DNA from 2 places in the Vibrio sp. BS-M-Sm-2 genome. Region 2 is predicted to be linked to the other one. Evidence: predicted binding sites of a transcription regulator. Region 2 holds the regulator's gene; the other holds the start of a gene.
What was found. Region 2 encodes CRP, which controls carbon source genes, mostly activating them, when cyclic AMP is high. Its sites were predicted from a motif close to TGTGANNNNNNTCACA; they were not measured.
Positions count from the first base shown of each region.

Region 1 (7,216 bases), 330 kb from region 2:
GGAGTGGCTTGACGCCACTCCATCAAACAGACTTGTTATTATCAATACTCTAAATATTTGGCGTTGCAGCTAGGCGACTATTCTCTTGAAAGAAAATCGAAGTTCATTCCTATGAACATAGAAGCTCTATGTGATTAGGACGGCCGGCGAACCGGTGAACTTACGCAGTCAACAACGCTGCGGCGTCAAATATGACGAGTAAATTAGTATGCTGCTGGATCAGCAGTTTGGTCTGTTACTTCTAATGTATTAAGAAGGTTCGTTAGTAGGCTTGAAGCACCAAAACGGTAGTGCATGTTGTCTGCCCACTCAGCGCCTAGTAGCTCATCAGCCATTGCTAGGTATAGTGCTGCATCTTCAGCAGTACGTACGCCACCAGCTGGTTTGAAACCAACTGTTTTAGCAACGCCCATGTCACGAATAACTTCAAGCATCATGCGCGCGTACTCTGGAGTCGCGTTTACTGGCACTTTACCTGTTGAAGTTTTGATGAAATCTGCGCCCGCTTCGATACAGATTTGAGAAGCTTTCTTAATAAGTGCTTCTTCTTTTAGTTCACCCGTTTCGATGATCACTTTAAGTGTGATGTCACCACAAGCTGCTTTACACTGTTTCACTAGCTCAAAGCCAACTTCTTCGTTGCCAGCAATAAGAGCACGGTATGGGAATACTACGTCGACTTCGTCTGCGCCGTACGCTACCGCTGCTTTCGTTTCAGCAACAGCAATTTCGATGTCGTCATTACCATGAGGGAAGTTAGTTACAGTCGCAATGCGTACTTCTGGAGTACCTTGCTCACGCAACGCTTTCTTAGCGGCTGGGATAAAGCGAGGGTAAATACAGATTGCAGCAGTGTTGCCAACTGCAGTCTTCGCATCATGACAAAGCGCGACTACTTTTTCAGTAGTATCGTCGTCATTTAGCGTAGTTAGGTCCATAAGTTTAAGTGCACGTAGAGCTGCTGCTTTTAAATCGCTCATTTCTATCTCCGATCAATATATTCAAATAGTTAACTACTTCGCCACCCATCCAGTATAGATGGATATTTTAGTAATGCTCAGTAGTCACAAATGAACGGACTTGGTTCCTTGAAGACTTGATAACTTTCGCTACCAATTGCAATCCTTGTCACCGCACAGTACCAGTTTGGTCTATGGCACAACAAATCAGTCATGTTGTGTCTAACATCTATAGCGTATCGCTAAGTTTGGCTTAATCCCAGAACAATAACCTTTGAACGAATCCAAGCGGTCACTTTCTTGCCAACAAGAGACATCCTATCCCTTAAGCTTATACATTATAGGTATCCATCAATAAATTGTAGTGCTCCTTAGAACGCAAACGGTTTGTATCTCAAAAAAACATTCTAGACCCATTATTGAATCCCAGCATCAGCTCATGCTCATACTCAAAATCACTAGGCCTAAAAACAAAAAAGCCCCGCAGCAATTTCTTGCTACGGGGCGATATTATTATGGCGTCTATATATCTAAATCTACTTGATTAGAAAGATAGGAAGAAGCCAGCAATTGTTGCTGCCATCAAGTTAGATAGAGTACCAGCAATAACCGCTTTAACACCCATACGAGCGATGTCGTGACGACGAGCTGGTGCAATACCACCTAGACCACCTAGAAGAATCGCAATTGAAGAAAGGTTTGCGAAACCACATAGTGCGAATGCGATGATAGCTTGAGTCTTCTCAGACATCACTTGACCAGTTGCTGCAACAACTTGAGCATTTTCACCAACGTAAGGTACGAAGTTTAGGTATGCAACGAATTCGTTAACAACTGTCTTCTGACCAATGAAAGAACCAGCGATAGTTGCTTCTTCCCATGGAACACCAATGATGAATGCTAGCGGTGCGAAGATCCAACCTAGAAGAAGTTCTAGAGTTAGGTTTTCCATACCGAACCAACCACCGATGCCACCTAGGATACCGTTGATTAGAGCAATTAGACCGATGAATGCTAGTAGCATTGCACCAACGTTAAGAGCTAGTTGTAGACCAACTGATGCGCCACCTGCTGCTGCGTCGATAACGTTAGCTGGTTTGTCATCGCCACCGTCCATTTCGTCAGCGATGTTGTCGTCTGGCGTATCTGTTTCAGGCTTGATGATTTTAGCGAATAGTAGACCACCAGGTGCTGCCATGAATGACGCTGCAACTAGGTACTCTAGAGGTACACCCATAGATGCGTAACCTGCTAGTACACCACCAGCTACAGAAGCCAAACCACCACACATTACTGCGAATAGTTCAGAGTTAGTCATTTTAGGAACAAAAGGACGAACAACTAGAGGCGCTTCTGTTTGACCAACGAAAATGTTTGCTGCTGCAGACATAGACTCGGCGCGAGAAGTACCTAGAGCTTTCTGAAGACCACCACCAAGAACTTTGATTACAATTTGCATTACACCAATGTAGTAAAGTACAGAGATAAGTGCAGAGAAGAAAATCAGAGTTGGTAGTACTTGGAAAGCAAAGATGAAACCGATACCGTCAACTGAGAAGTTAACTAGGCTGCCGAATAGGAAACCAGTACCGTCTTTACCGTAGTCGATCACGTTTGCTACACCAGCAGAGAAACCTGCAAGTAGATCACGACCCCAAGGGATGTAAAGTACGAATGCACCAAGTGCGAATTGGATAGCGAAAGCGCCACCCACTGTTCTTAGATTAATAGCTTTGCGGTTGTCAGATAGTAGTACTGCGATTGCGATCAGTGCAACCATTCCGACTAGGCTCATAAACAGGCTCATAGTTTATGACTTCCTTATTAGTTATTTATTGGCGTGTTACAAAATGGGGCTATAAAGCGGAGGCAATTATACTCATGCGACCACTAATAAAGTAATGCCGTCCTCACACTTTCGTACAAGATTCATGTACCATTCACACGCAAATGTGAGCCAAATCACAAGCCCGATGCAATTTACGCAAACGATAAACAAAAACCTTCGATTTTATTCACATATACCGAATGCACGATGGCTATTTTGCCAAACTTGCGCTGCAATCGATTGCTTTGGCTCTTTTCTAAGCAAAAAAAGTTCATTTAAGATCGTAACTAAATATTTGGAATGATTAACATTTCCTTGGTTTCCATACATGGGCATGTCAGGAGCATCCGTTTCCAATACCAAGTATTCAAGCGGCAATTTCGCGATGGTTGTGCGTGTTTTTTGTGCTCTTGGGTAAGTTATCGTCCCACCGACACCAATATAGAAACCGAGCTTGATCCACGCTAAAGCCTGCTGTTCACTCCCTGAAAAACCGTGAATCACACCTCCTAAGGTGAACTTGTGCTGCTTTATTAGCTCGATAAGTCGGTTGTAAGACTTCCTTTCATGGACAATCAAAGGCAGCTCAAACGCCTTCGCTAACTCCATTTGTTGGATGAAAAAGCGCTCTTGTTTCTCTCGTTCAACGTCCATAAAAAAGTCGAGTCCGCACTCACCTATCGCGACACATTGACGTATTTTAGAAGAGAGTAATTGGCGCAGCTCTTCAAATTGCACCTCATCCGCTTGCTCTAAAAAGTAAGGATGAAAGCCTAGCGCGTAATAAACGTTGGGGTAGGATTGCGCAATTTTCTCAAGCTTATGCCAGTTATTTTGACCTATAGAAGGGATGAGCAGCTTCTCAACTTGCGCTTGTTTCGCTTCTTTAAGGTAGCGATCAATACTTTGATCAAGTGTAGCTCCCTGATCAATTACAATATTTTGCTTAAACGCCTCAAAATCCGCATGGCAGTGAGTATCAAACAGCGGAAAGTCACTTATTTGCTGTGTCATCTTTTCCATTCTCTGCTTTCTGGCCTTGCAGGTCACGACGATAAGGTACACAGCTACGCTTATTTTCAGGCGTTAAGCCAAGCTCTTCACACCACTTATCGTATTTCCTAACCCAAGCTTTTATCCAACCCAACATACTCATGCTCAAATCTCAGTCTCCATCCTCAGATAACACGTATTAAAAAACGCCTACTGCAGAACAATAGACGTTTTTGTTTAACTCGAATAGAGCTCTGAGAAATTAGTGCTCGCGCGTCGCTCGGAATTGAACTTCAGGGAAACGCTCAGAAGCTAGGTTCAAGTTAACCATAGTTGGTGCGATGTAAGACAGGTTGTCACCGCCATCTAACGCTAGGTTAGATTGGTTCTTACGTTTGAACTCTTCCAGTTTCTTAGCGTCATCACACTCAACCCAACGAGCTGTTGCAACGTTAACACCTTCGTAGATAGCTTCCACGTTGTATTCCGCTTTCAAGCGCGCTACAACCACGTCGAACTGAAGTACACCAACCGCACCAACGATCAAGTCGTTATTCTGCATAGGACGGAATACTTGTACTGCGCCCTCTTCTGAAAGCTGAACCAAGCCTTTAAGAAGTTGCTTCTGCTTCAGTGGATCTCGTAGGCGAATACGACGGAATAGTTCAGGTGCGAAGTTAGGAATACCAGCGAACTTTAGGCTCTCACCTTGAGTAAAGGTATCACCAATCTGAATAGTACCGTGGTTATGCAGGCCGATAATATCACCCGCGTATGCTTTCTCAGCTCGTGCACGGTCACCCGCCATGAAGGTTACCGCATCAGAGATACTTACGCTCTTACCAGTACGAACATGATTCATCTTCATACCTTGGTTGTAAGTACCCGAAACGATACGCATGAATGCGATACGGTCACGGTGTTTAGGGTCCATATTTGCTTGGATCTTAAATACGAAACCCGAGAACTTCTCTTCAGTCGCTTCAACATCACGCTCATTCGCTTGGCGTGTTTGAGGAGCTGGAGCCCATTTAGTTAGACCATCAAGCATATGGTCAACACCAAAGTTACCTAATGCAGTACCAAAGTACACCGGCGTTAGCTCACCCGCTAGGAACAAGTCGTGATCAAATTCAGGACAAGCACCAATAACAAGCTCTAGCTCTTCACGTACGCTTTCCGCTAGATCAGCACCTACCGCTTCATCTAGCTCTGGGTTATCTAGACCTTTGATGATACGAACTTCTTGGATCTCGTGGCCGTGGCCAGATTCATACAAGATCGTTTCATCACGGTGAATGTGGTAAACACCTTTAAACTCTTTACCACAACCAATAGGCCATGAGATAGGAGCACAAGCCATACCTAGCTCGCTCTCTACTTCATCAAGCACTTCCATTGGATCACGGACGTCACGGTCAAGTTTGTTCATAAACGTTACGATTGGCGTATCACGTAGACGTGTTACTTCCATTAGTTTACGAGTACGATCCTCGACACCTTTCGCAGCATCGATAACCATCAAACAAGAGTCAACCGCAGTTAGTGTACGGTACGTATCTTCCGAGAAATCTTCATGTCCTGGAGTATCTAGTAGGTTTACTAGGCAATCATTGTATGGGAATTGCATTACCGACGTAGTTACCGAGATACCACGTTCTTTTTCCATCTCCATCCAGTCAGATTTAGCGTGCTGGTTAGAGCCACGGCCTTTTACGGTACCCGCTTTCTGAATCGCGTTTCCGAATAAAAGAACTTTTTCAGTAATCGTGGTTTTACCCGCATCCGGGTGAGAGATAATTGCAAACGTTCTACGTTTGCTCACTTCTTGTTGGAAAGACATAGTCGCCCTTTGCTGATCTAAAGCGTAAAAAGGGCAAGTAGATAATACTTGCCCTTGAATTCTGTGTGCGGATTATACAGAAAGCGTGTCACTTTCTAAAGGGTCAGTTTACACCCTATTTATCGCTGATTCTGTGGTTAGCTATTTAGGGTTAGCTAAAAGACATAATATGATTAGCTAAACGACATGAAAAGATAGCTCATAATGATCGCATCTTCGTTGCCTTGCTTGGTTGGGTAATAATTACGACGACGGTCGACTTCATTAAAGCCAGCCTTCTCGTAAAGATTAAAAGCATGCACATTACTTTCACGAACTTCCAGCCAAGCACTCTCGGCGTCAGCTTGTTCGCACATATCAAGGAAATATTCAGTTAACGCTTTCCCATACCCTTTGCCTTGTTGGCTTGGGTCTACCGCAATATTAAGTAACGTGACTTCACCAACGATGTTCTGGGCGAAGAAGTATCCGACTACTTGCCCATCGACTTCAAGAACATGATGACAAGCACCTCGACTATCGAGATCGCGAATCATGGTTTCAGACCAAGGGTGAGAATGCGCGGTCTGCTCTATCTGCCAAATAGCGTCTAGGTGTTGTTGTGAAGTCGGTAAAAATTGATTAGTCATAAGCACAAATTTGTTGCCATAAGTCGCGGCGATGTTGGTTATTACCATTGATGTCAGACAGTAATGGAGATTGAAGCGTTTTTGCATTCAGCTCTTGGGCAGACTCACACCCAGCAAACCATACCCATTCAACATCACCGAGTTCGATATAAGTTAGGTGTTGAGGCTGAACGTGTAGTGCCTGAGATAAATCAAGCTTGATACTCTTGAGTACACGCTCAAACATCACGGCGAGATCTTCCTGAGGTTTTTCAGGCGAAACCAAAAGTAACTTGCAATCACTCGCTAGCGGAGTCAGTTTAGATTCATAACCCGCCAAACGTTCTGGGTGACTAAGCTCCCATTGGCTTATGCCCATCTCTTGCAGGTATTGTGCGTGTGTTTGTGACATATCTAGCAGTTATAACCTTAGGTTGGTGGTGGGAGGCTTAATCAGAGCAAACTTTAAAACAGTCCATTAGAGTTGGGCTGATACTAACAAAAAATAAAGGAGCATCAAGCTCCTTTATTTAGACCAAATCAGTTTGCATCATATTGCGTTGGAAATAGCTTTATAACTCGTTGAACTCTGGGCTGTAAGCTACCTCGCCAGGACGCCCCGTAAGAGCACCTTCTACCAACTCAATCGCTTGAAAGGCGCCTTCTGGCACATCCCAAGTACAACTCAGGCCAAATTCACTTGCAGCTTTGAAACCAAAGCGACCGTAATAAGCTGGATCACCCAACACAACGCAGGCTGGATAACCGAAATCAACCAAAGTAGAAAACGCATCTTCAACCAGTGATGTGGCAATACCTTGATTGCGGAACTCTTCCTTCACGGCGAGAGGTGCAAGCCCTTGCCAGTTATGATCATCACCATCAAGAGTGATAGGACTAAACATCAGGTGACCGACCACTTCGCCTTCATCAGAACAAGCGACCAGCGATAGCGTTAAATGGCTATTCTCACGCAAATTCATAA
Region 1 is NZ_CP167894.1:2,568,454-2,575,669, reverse strand. Features, by position in the region: gene deoC (deoxyribose-phosphate aldolase) at 204-980, opposite strand; gene AB8613_RS11880 (NupC/NupG family nucleoside CNT transporter) at 1,504-2,766, opposite strand; gene AB8613_RS11875 (TatD family hydrolase) at 2,971-3,801, opposite strand; gene AB8613_RS11870 (DUF5363 family protein) at 3,782-3,937, opposite strand; gene prfC (peptide chain release factor 3) at 4,043-5,623, opposite strand; gene rimI (ribosomal protein S18-alanine N-acetyltransferase) at 5,797-6,252, opposite strand; gene AB8613_RS11855 (DNA polymerase III subunit psi) at 6,245-6,643, opposite strand; gene AB8613_RS11850 (GNAT family N-acetyltransferase) at 6,804-7,216, opposite strand, start outside.
Region 1: AB8613_RS11880 (NupC/NupG family nucleoside CNT transporter) is a predicted target of CRP. The motif match lies at 2,911-2,926, and genes of this name have one in related genera.

Region 2 (7,216 bases):
CGAAGAGTGGCAAGGCCGTGCACGTGACGTATTAGTAGCAGCAGGCGAACAAGGCTTGATGGTACTGGTTGCTGGTGCAAACGTGGTTCGTTTCACGCCATCACTGGTCATTACTACACAAGAAATTGAAGAAGGCCTATCAAAACTAGACAAAGCAATCGCTACGCTAGTTTAGCCTGAGCGGCGTCATAGGAATGATCGCCAATAGAGCGATCCCATGACGTTCTGCTAAAGGCCCAAGCTTCTGGTTTTGGGCCTATTTTGCATCTGGAGGGAATATTGATGCTAGTTGTTCGCCCAATAAAATTATCTGATTACGATGCGCTGCATACTTGCGCGGTTGAATCTGGTCACGGATTCACATCTCTTCCTGTTAACGAAGAACTGTTAACTAACCGTATTACTCACTCTGAATACAGCTTTGCTAAACCAGACGTGACTGAACCCGGTGATGAAGGCTACCTAATGGTTGGCTTTGATACCGAAACGGGTGAAGTTGCAGGTACCACGGGTATCGAAGCCTCGATTGGCTGGGATGTACCGTTTTACTCTTATCACATCAGCAAGGTGGTTCATTCATCGCAAAAGCTTGGCGTTAATAACGTGGTTAAGCTACTGACTTTTGGTAATAACTACACCGGATGCAGTGAAATTTGCACGTTATTCTTGCGCCCTGACTTCCGTGGTGGTTTGAACGGTCGTTTGATGTCGAAGTGCCGATTCCTACTGATGGCTGAACACCCAGAGCGTTTCTCGAAAACAATTTTTGCTGAGATGCGGGGGGTATCGGATGCCGAAGGTAATTCTCCTTTCTGGCAATGGCTGCAAGAACACTTCTTCTCGATTGATTTCACACTTGCTGATTATCTAACCGGTATTGGTAAGAAAGGCTTCATTGCTGATCTTATGCCGAAGCTACCTATCTATGTGAACCTACTGAGCAAAGAAGCTCAGGCGGTGATCGGAGAGGTTCATGACAATACGCGCCCTGCACTTAAGTTGTTGGAACGTGAAGGTTTCACCAACCGTGGCTATGTCGATATCTTTGATGCAGGCCCAACGGTTGAGTGTGATTTAAGAAACATCGAATCTGTGCGTCATGCGATTAGAGCTCAGGTGAAAATTGCAGAGCACTCAAGCTCTAAAGACTTCCTAATTGGGAATACATCATTTGAGAACTTCCGCGCAGTAGCCGCGAAAGGCGCGTATGACCAAGCAAGCGACACAGTGATTTTATCATCTGAAGTAGCAAGCGCTCTTGAAGTAAAAGAAGGCGAATTCGTTCGCATGTTGGCTCAGTAAGAGCAGCGATTATCTGTCGAAGATTTTAAGGATAGAAGTATGACTCAGTGGATAGCAGGACAGTGGGTGGCAGGTCAAGGTGACGCCATGACATCAGTAAGCCCATACAATAATGAAGTAGTGTGGCAGGGTGATAGCGCAACGCCAGCACAGGTTGAATCTGCAGTGGCAGCAGCTCGTGAAGCCTTCTTGGTTTGGAAAAAACTGAGCTTTGCAGAGCGTGAAGCGATCGTGTTGAACTTTGCTGAGAAGGTAAAAGAGAACAGCGAAGAAATTGCGCAAATCATCGCAAAAGAGACGGGTAAACCGATCTGGGAAACTCGTACTGAAGCGGGAGCGATGGCGGGTAAGATTGCTATTTCCATTCGTGCTTACCATGAGCGTACCGGTGAAGCTTCACGTGAAGCAGCTGGCAACCAGATTGTACTTCGTCATCGTCCACTAGGCGTGATGGCGGTATTTGGTCCTTACAACTTCCCAGGTCACCTACCTAACGGTCATATTGTTCCAGCTCTGCTATCGGGTAATACCGTGGTATTTAAGCCTTCAGAGCAGACACCTTGGACGGGTGAGTTTGCAATGAAGCTATGGCAAGAAGCGGGTCTTCCTGCTGGCGTAATCAATCTAGTACAAGGCGCTAAAGAGACAGGTATCGCACTAGCAGATGCTAAAGGTCTTGATGGCGTGCTGTTCACAGGTAGTGCAAATACCGGTCATATCCTACATCGTCAATTCGCGGGCCAACCGGGCAAGATGCTGGCGCTAGAGATGGGCGGTAACAACCCTATGGTAATCAGTGACCAGTTTGGTGATGCTGACGCGACGGTTTATACCATTATTCAATCGGCTTTCATCAGTGCGGGTCAACGTTGTACATGTGCACGTCGCTTGTATGTTCCTGTTGGAGAGAAGGGCGATCAACTGCTGGATAAGCTCGTTGCTGCGACCTTGAAGGTTCGTGTTGATCAGCCATTCGCTGAGCCTGCACCCTTCATGGGGCCACAAATATCTGAAGCTGCCGCTAAGTTCATTCTGGACGCGCAAGCGAATCTGCAATCGTTAGGCGGTGTGAGTCTGGTTGAAGCAAAAGCGGGTGAAGCGGCATTTGTTACTCCGGGTATTATCGATGTAACCAACATTGCTGAACTGCCTGATGAAGAGTACTTCGGCCCATTACTACAAGTGGTTCGTTACCAATCGCTAGAGCAAGCGGTTGAGTTAGCTAACGACACACGCTTTGGTTTGTCTGCTGGCTTAGTATCTACAGACGATTCTGAATGGGAATACTTCGTAGACCATATCCGCGCGGGTATTGTTAACCGTAATCGCCAACTCACAGGCGCAAGTGGTGATGCACCATTTGGTGGCCCGGGTGCTTCTGGCAACCTACGTCCAAGTGCTTACTATGCGGCGGACTATTGTGCTTACCCAATGGCTTCAATGGAAGGTGGTGAAACTCAACTGCCAGCTACGTTTAGCCCGGGCATTGAGCTTTAGTTTCTAAACAATAGATTGATGAGTCATAGGTTTATAAGCTAAAGACTTTTTGACTTAGGCTTATGAGTACTAGGCTCATTCGTTAAGTTTGAAATAAGGAAGTGGTGTTATCGCTTCCTTTTCCATCACGTCCGACACCTAGATTGGGCGGTAGATAATAATAGAACAAATATGTCACAGGCTGATGGCTGCTGACTCTGTGTCCAGCCTCTCCCTTTCTAATCCAAATTACTAGCTTGCTAGAACCTCTGACAAGGAGTCACCATGACGCCCGATCTACTCTTTAAATCACTATGGGACGATTACATTCACAGGCTGTGTCCATCGGCTGAGAAAGTGCATCACTTGCTGAAAGAAGATGAAGCGCTGATCAACGACCATATTGCACTGCGTACTTTTAATGTTGCCCCTCTCGGTATTGAAACACTAGCTAAACCTTTCCTTGAACTGGGTTACAAGGCGTGTGGAGACTACCTGTTTGAGAGCAAGAAGCTAGTCGCGAAGCATTACGAACACCCAGACCCAAAACAACCAAAAGTGTTCATCAGTGAGTTGAAGGTAGAAGAGTGCTCAAGTGAGCTACAACAGATCGTTGCTAAGTTAGTTGAGCAAGTCGATGCTAGCAAGCTGCAAGGTCATGAATTCTTGTTTGGCGGTCGCCAATGGGATTTGAGCTTCGCTGATTTCCAAGTACTAGCAAAAGAGAGCGAATACGCCTCTTGGTTAGCGGCTCACGGTTACGGTGCTAACCACTTCACGGTAAGTGTCAATCAACTGAACAAGTTCGATGAAGTACAAGCAGTGAATGATTACCTGAATGATGCTGGCTTTACGATTAACGCATCAGGCGGTGAGGTGAAAGGCTCTCCAGAGGTATTATTAGAGCAATCATCCACCATGGCAGACAAAGTCCCAGTGGCATTTATTGAAGGCAATGAGATGATTCCTGGTGGCTTCTATGAGTTTGCTAAGCGTTATGCAATGGCGAATGGTGAGCTTTATACCGGTTTTGTCGCTGCATCGGCGGATAAGATCTTCGAAAGCACCAACGGTTAAAGAAAGATACGAGCACGGGCTTTGCCCTAGAGATGCGGGTACGCTTCGCTTCGAGAGTGTTTGTGTTTGGAAGTTGTAAGTGTCCCATTCGCATCTGCTCTCTAGATCTTTAGAAAACAAAAAAGCCACCAAATTCGCATTTGGTGGCTTTCAAATTTTTGGCTCAGTTAATCGAGATTAACGAGTACCGTATACCACGATAGTTTTACCGTGTGCAGAAATTAGGTTCTGCTCTTCAAGCATCTTCAAGATACGACCAACTGTCTCACGAGAACAACCAACGATCTGGCCAATCTCTTGACGAGTGATCTTGATTTGCATGCCGTCAGGGTGAGTCATTGCATCTGGCTGTTTCGCTAGGTTTAGTAGCGTTTGAGCGATACGACCTGTTACGTCAAGGAACGCTAAGTCACCAACCTTTTGGCTAGTTACTTGTAGACGGTTTGCCATTTGCGCTGAAAGGCGCATTAGGATATCTGGGTTCACTTGGATAAGTTGACGGAATTTCTTGAAAGAAATCTCAGCTACTTCACAAGGAGATTTAGCACGAACCCAAGCAGTACGCTCTTGGTCTTCTTCGAACAAGCCAAGCTCACCGATGAAGTCGCCTTGGTTTAGGTAAGAAAGAATCATTTCCTTACCTTCTTCGTCTTTGATAAGAACTGCCACAGAACCTTTAACGATGTAGTACAAGGTTTCTGCCTTTTCACCAGCATGAATCAAAGTACTTTTTGAAGGGTACTTATGAATATGACAGTGTGAAAGGAACCACTCTAATGTTGGATCGGTTTGAGGTTTACCTAGAACCATAATATCTCACTTCCTCTGCAGGGTATGCTTGCTGCTTTCCGTATTTTAGCTAAGCCTGGATTGACTTGTAGGATAAGAGCACTCGTTGAGTGCTGCAAGCTATCTTGTGTTTCGTTTAAGAATAGTATCCTTTTTCAGGTACTATTTCTTGATTTTAATCGTGACCAAGCTACGATTTTTTACGCAAAATTGTGCACATGATCACGGTATGAAAAGTAATCAACCAGAACGCCGTTTTGTTAACCTATTTTTCCAGTTTCGATGAGCTGTTGTAGGATTGGCCTCACAATGAGTTCCATAGCAAAACTCATCTTGCCTCCTGGCACCACTAGCGTGTTATGACGAGACATAAACGAACCATCAATCATAGCCAGAAGGTAGGGGAAATCGACGTTTTTGATGCCACGCAAACGTATAACAACGAAGCTTTCGTCTAAACTTGGAATCCCTTTGGCGTTAAGTGGGTTCGATGTATCTACGGTTGGAACACGCTGAAAGTTGATGTGAGTACGCGAAAATTGCGGGGTAATGTAGTTAAGGTAATCATCCATTGAACGAACAATGGAGTCCATTACTGCTTCGCGTGAGTGGCCACGATCGCGGGTATCACGAACGAATTTTTGGATCCATTCTAGGTTTACAATTGGCACCATGCCGATCAGCAAATCGACGTGTTGAGAAACGTTAATGTCACCATCAACCACACCGCCGTGCAGGCCTTCGTAAAACATCACGTCGGAATTTTCAGGGATCTCTTGCCATGGTGTAAAGGTGCCCGGCATTTGATTGTAAGGCACGGCTTCATCGAAGGTGTGTAGGTAGCTACGTACCTTACCTGTACCTTCGTTACCGTATTTACGGAAGAATTCTTCTAGCGCACCAAAGTCGTTGGCTTGTGGACCAAAGTAGCTGATGTGCTTACCTTGTTCGCGCGCTTTTCGGATCTCGACATCCATTTCTGGTCGAGTGAAGCGATGGAAACTATCCCCTTCAACCCAAGCAGCCTTCACGTCCATCATATTGAACATTTTGCGGAAGGCTTCTGAGGTAGTGGTGGTGCCGGCTCCAGATGAACCCGTCACCGCAATAATTGGATGTTTAGCGGACATGACAACCCTTGTCGTTTGAGTAACTTACTTGTTAGCAATCGTTTTCCACTATAACACGGCTCCTTTCTAAGCGCAGCCTAGAAGCGTTTTGTCACCTGGATATCAACGGTCTCGTGCAGTTCGGAAAACACGATGCTCACGTCACCAGAAGCTAATTGATGTTTCACCTGATCAATCTTGTTTTGCAGTGAGATCTCAACGTCGCCATAGTCTGTGCCTTCACGCAGCACGAATTCTCTAATGAGGTTTTCTAGTGTCTCTGGCGCGATGTCTTGCCATGGGATGATCATAAATACTTCTCTCTTTTATGTTCATTGATATGTTGATGAGTGTGTTTAGTGGTGTTTTTAGTACAACCCCAGTTTGGGGCTGCGCTATCTTATCAAGGTTTCGCGTTTATATTTAGCAAGGCTTCGTCGTTATACTGAACCTTGGATACTTTCATAATACGCAGGTAAGGCTTCTTCTAACCAGAATCGTGGTTTGAGTGTGCTACCTGTGATGAACCCAACATGGCCGCCTTTCTGAAACAAGCGATAATCGATGTTATCCGGCAGAACGAACTTAGGAATCACATCATCGGTCATGAAAGGATCGTCTTTAGCATGGATGATCTGAGTCGGTAGCTTTATCTTATTGAGCTTAGGAAGAGCTGAGCACTGTGCGTAGTAGTCTTGCGCGTTTTTGAATCCGTGCAGGGGCGCAGTAACCCGTTCATCAAACTCATACAGCTTGTCGATCTTCTTGATGGATTCAGCCGTGATGCCGAGTTTCTCTTGTAACAGCTTCACCTTTTTCAAGGCATTCGATTTGAGTGAGTTAAGCAGGTACTTCTTATAGAACTTCGAGAAGCCGCGCTCTATGCGACTTGAACAACAGGCCAAATCAAAAGGTGCAGAGACTATCGTTGCTGCGGACAACAGTGGGTCATCTGCGTATTCCGCCAAATAGTTCGCCAACATGTTTCCGCCCAAGGAGATGCCAACCGCCACCTTTGGGTTATTCGGAAACTGAGCGTGCAGGTGTCTTAGGAAAAAGCGCGCATCTTCGACCTCACCTGAATGGTAAGCGCGAGCCAGGCGATTGGGTTTTCCGCTGCAGCCTCTGAAGTGCATCATTACCGATAACCAACCATCTTTAGCAAATGCATTCATCAGTCCATTGGCGTATGGGCTCTCAAAGCTTCCCTCTAAGCCATGGAATAGAACGAATATCGGCTTGTTACTTCGAGCATCATTGCTTGGGTTGTCACCGTCTGGTGATTCGCTCCAAGCAAGATCAAGAAAGTCACCATCGGGAGTTTCTAAGGTTTGCCAGTGAGGATGAAACAGCGCCTGTTTTCTAATAAACCGTGGCACTAAGGTTTGTAAGTGCGGATTAGAGAGACCAGCGGCTGCGGTAAATATTGTCATAAAAACGATCCATGCTTCTTTTATGGGCTT
Region 2 is NZ_CP167894.1:2,235,732-2,242,947, forward strand. Features, by position in the region: gene AB8613_RS10130 (aspartate aminotransferase family protein) at 1-175, shown strand, start outside; gene astA (arginine N-succinyltransferase) at 283-1,302, shown strand; gene astD (succinylglutamate-semialdehyde dehydrogenase) at 1,342-2,799, shown strand; gene AB8613_RS10145 (DUF1338 domain-containing protein) at 3,064-3,855, shown strand; gene crp (cAMP-activated global transcriptional regulator CRP) at 4,033-4,665, opposite strand; gene AB8613_RS10155 (phosphoribulokinase) at 4,905-5,774, opposite strand; gene AB8613_RS10160 (YheU family protein) at 5,852-6,064, opposite strand; gene AB8613_RS10165 (hydrolase) at 6,194-7,186, opposite strand.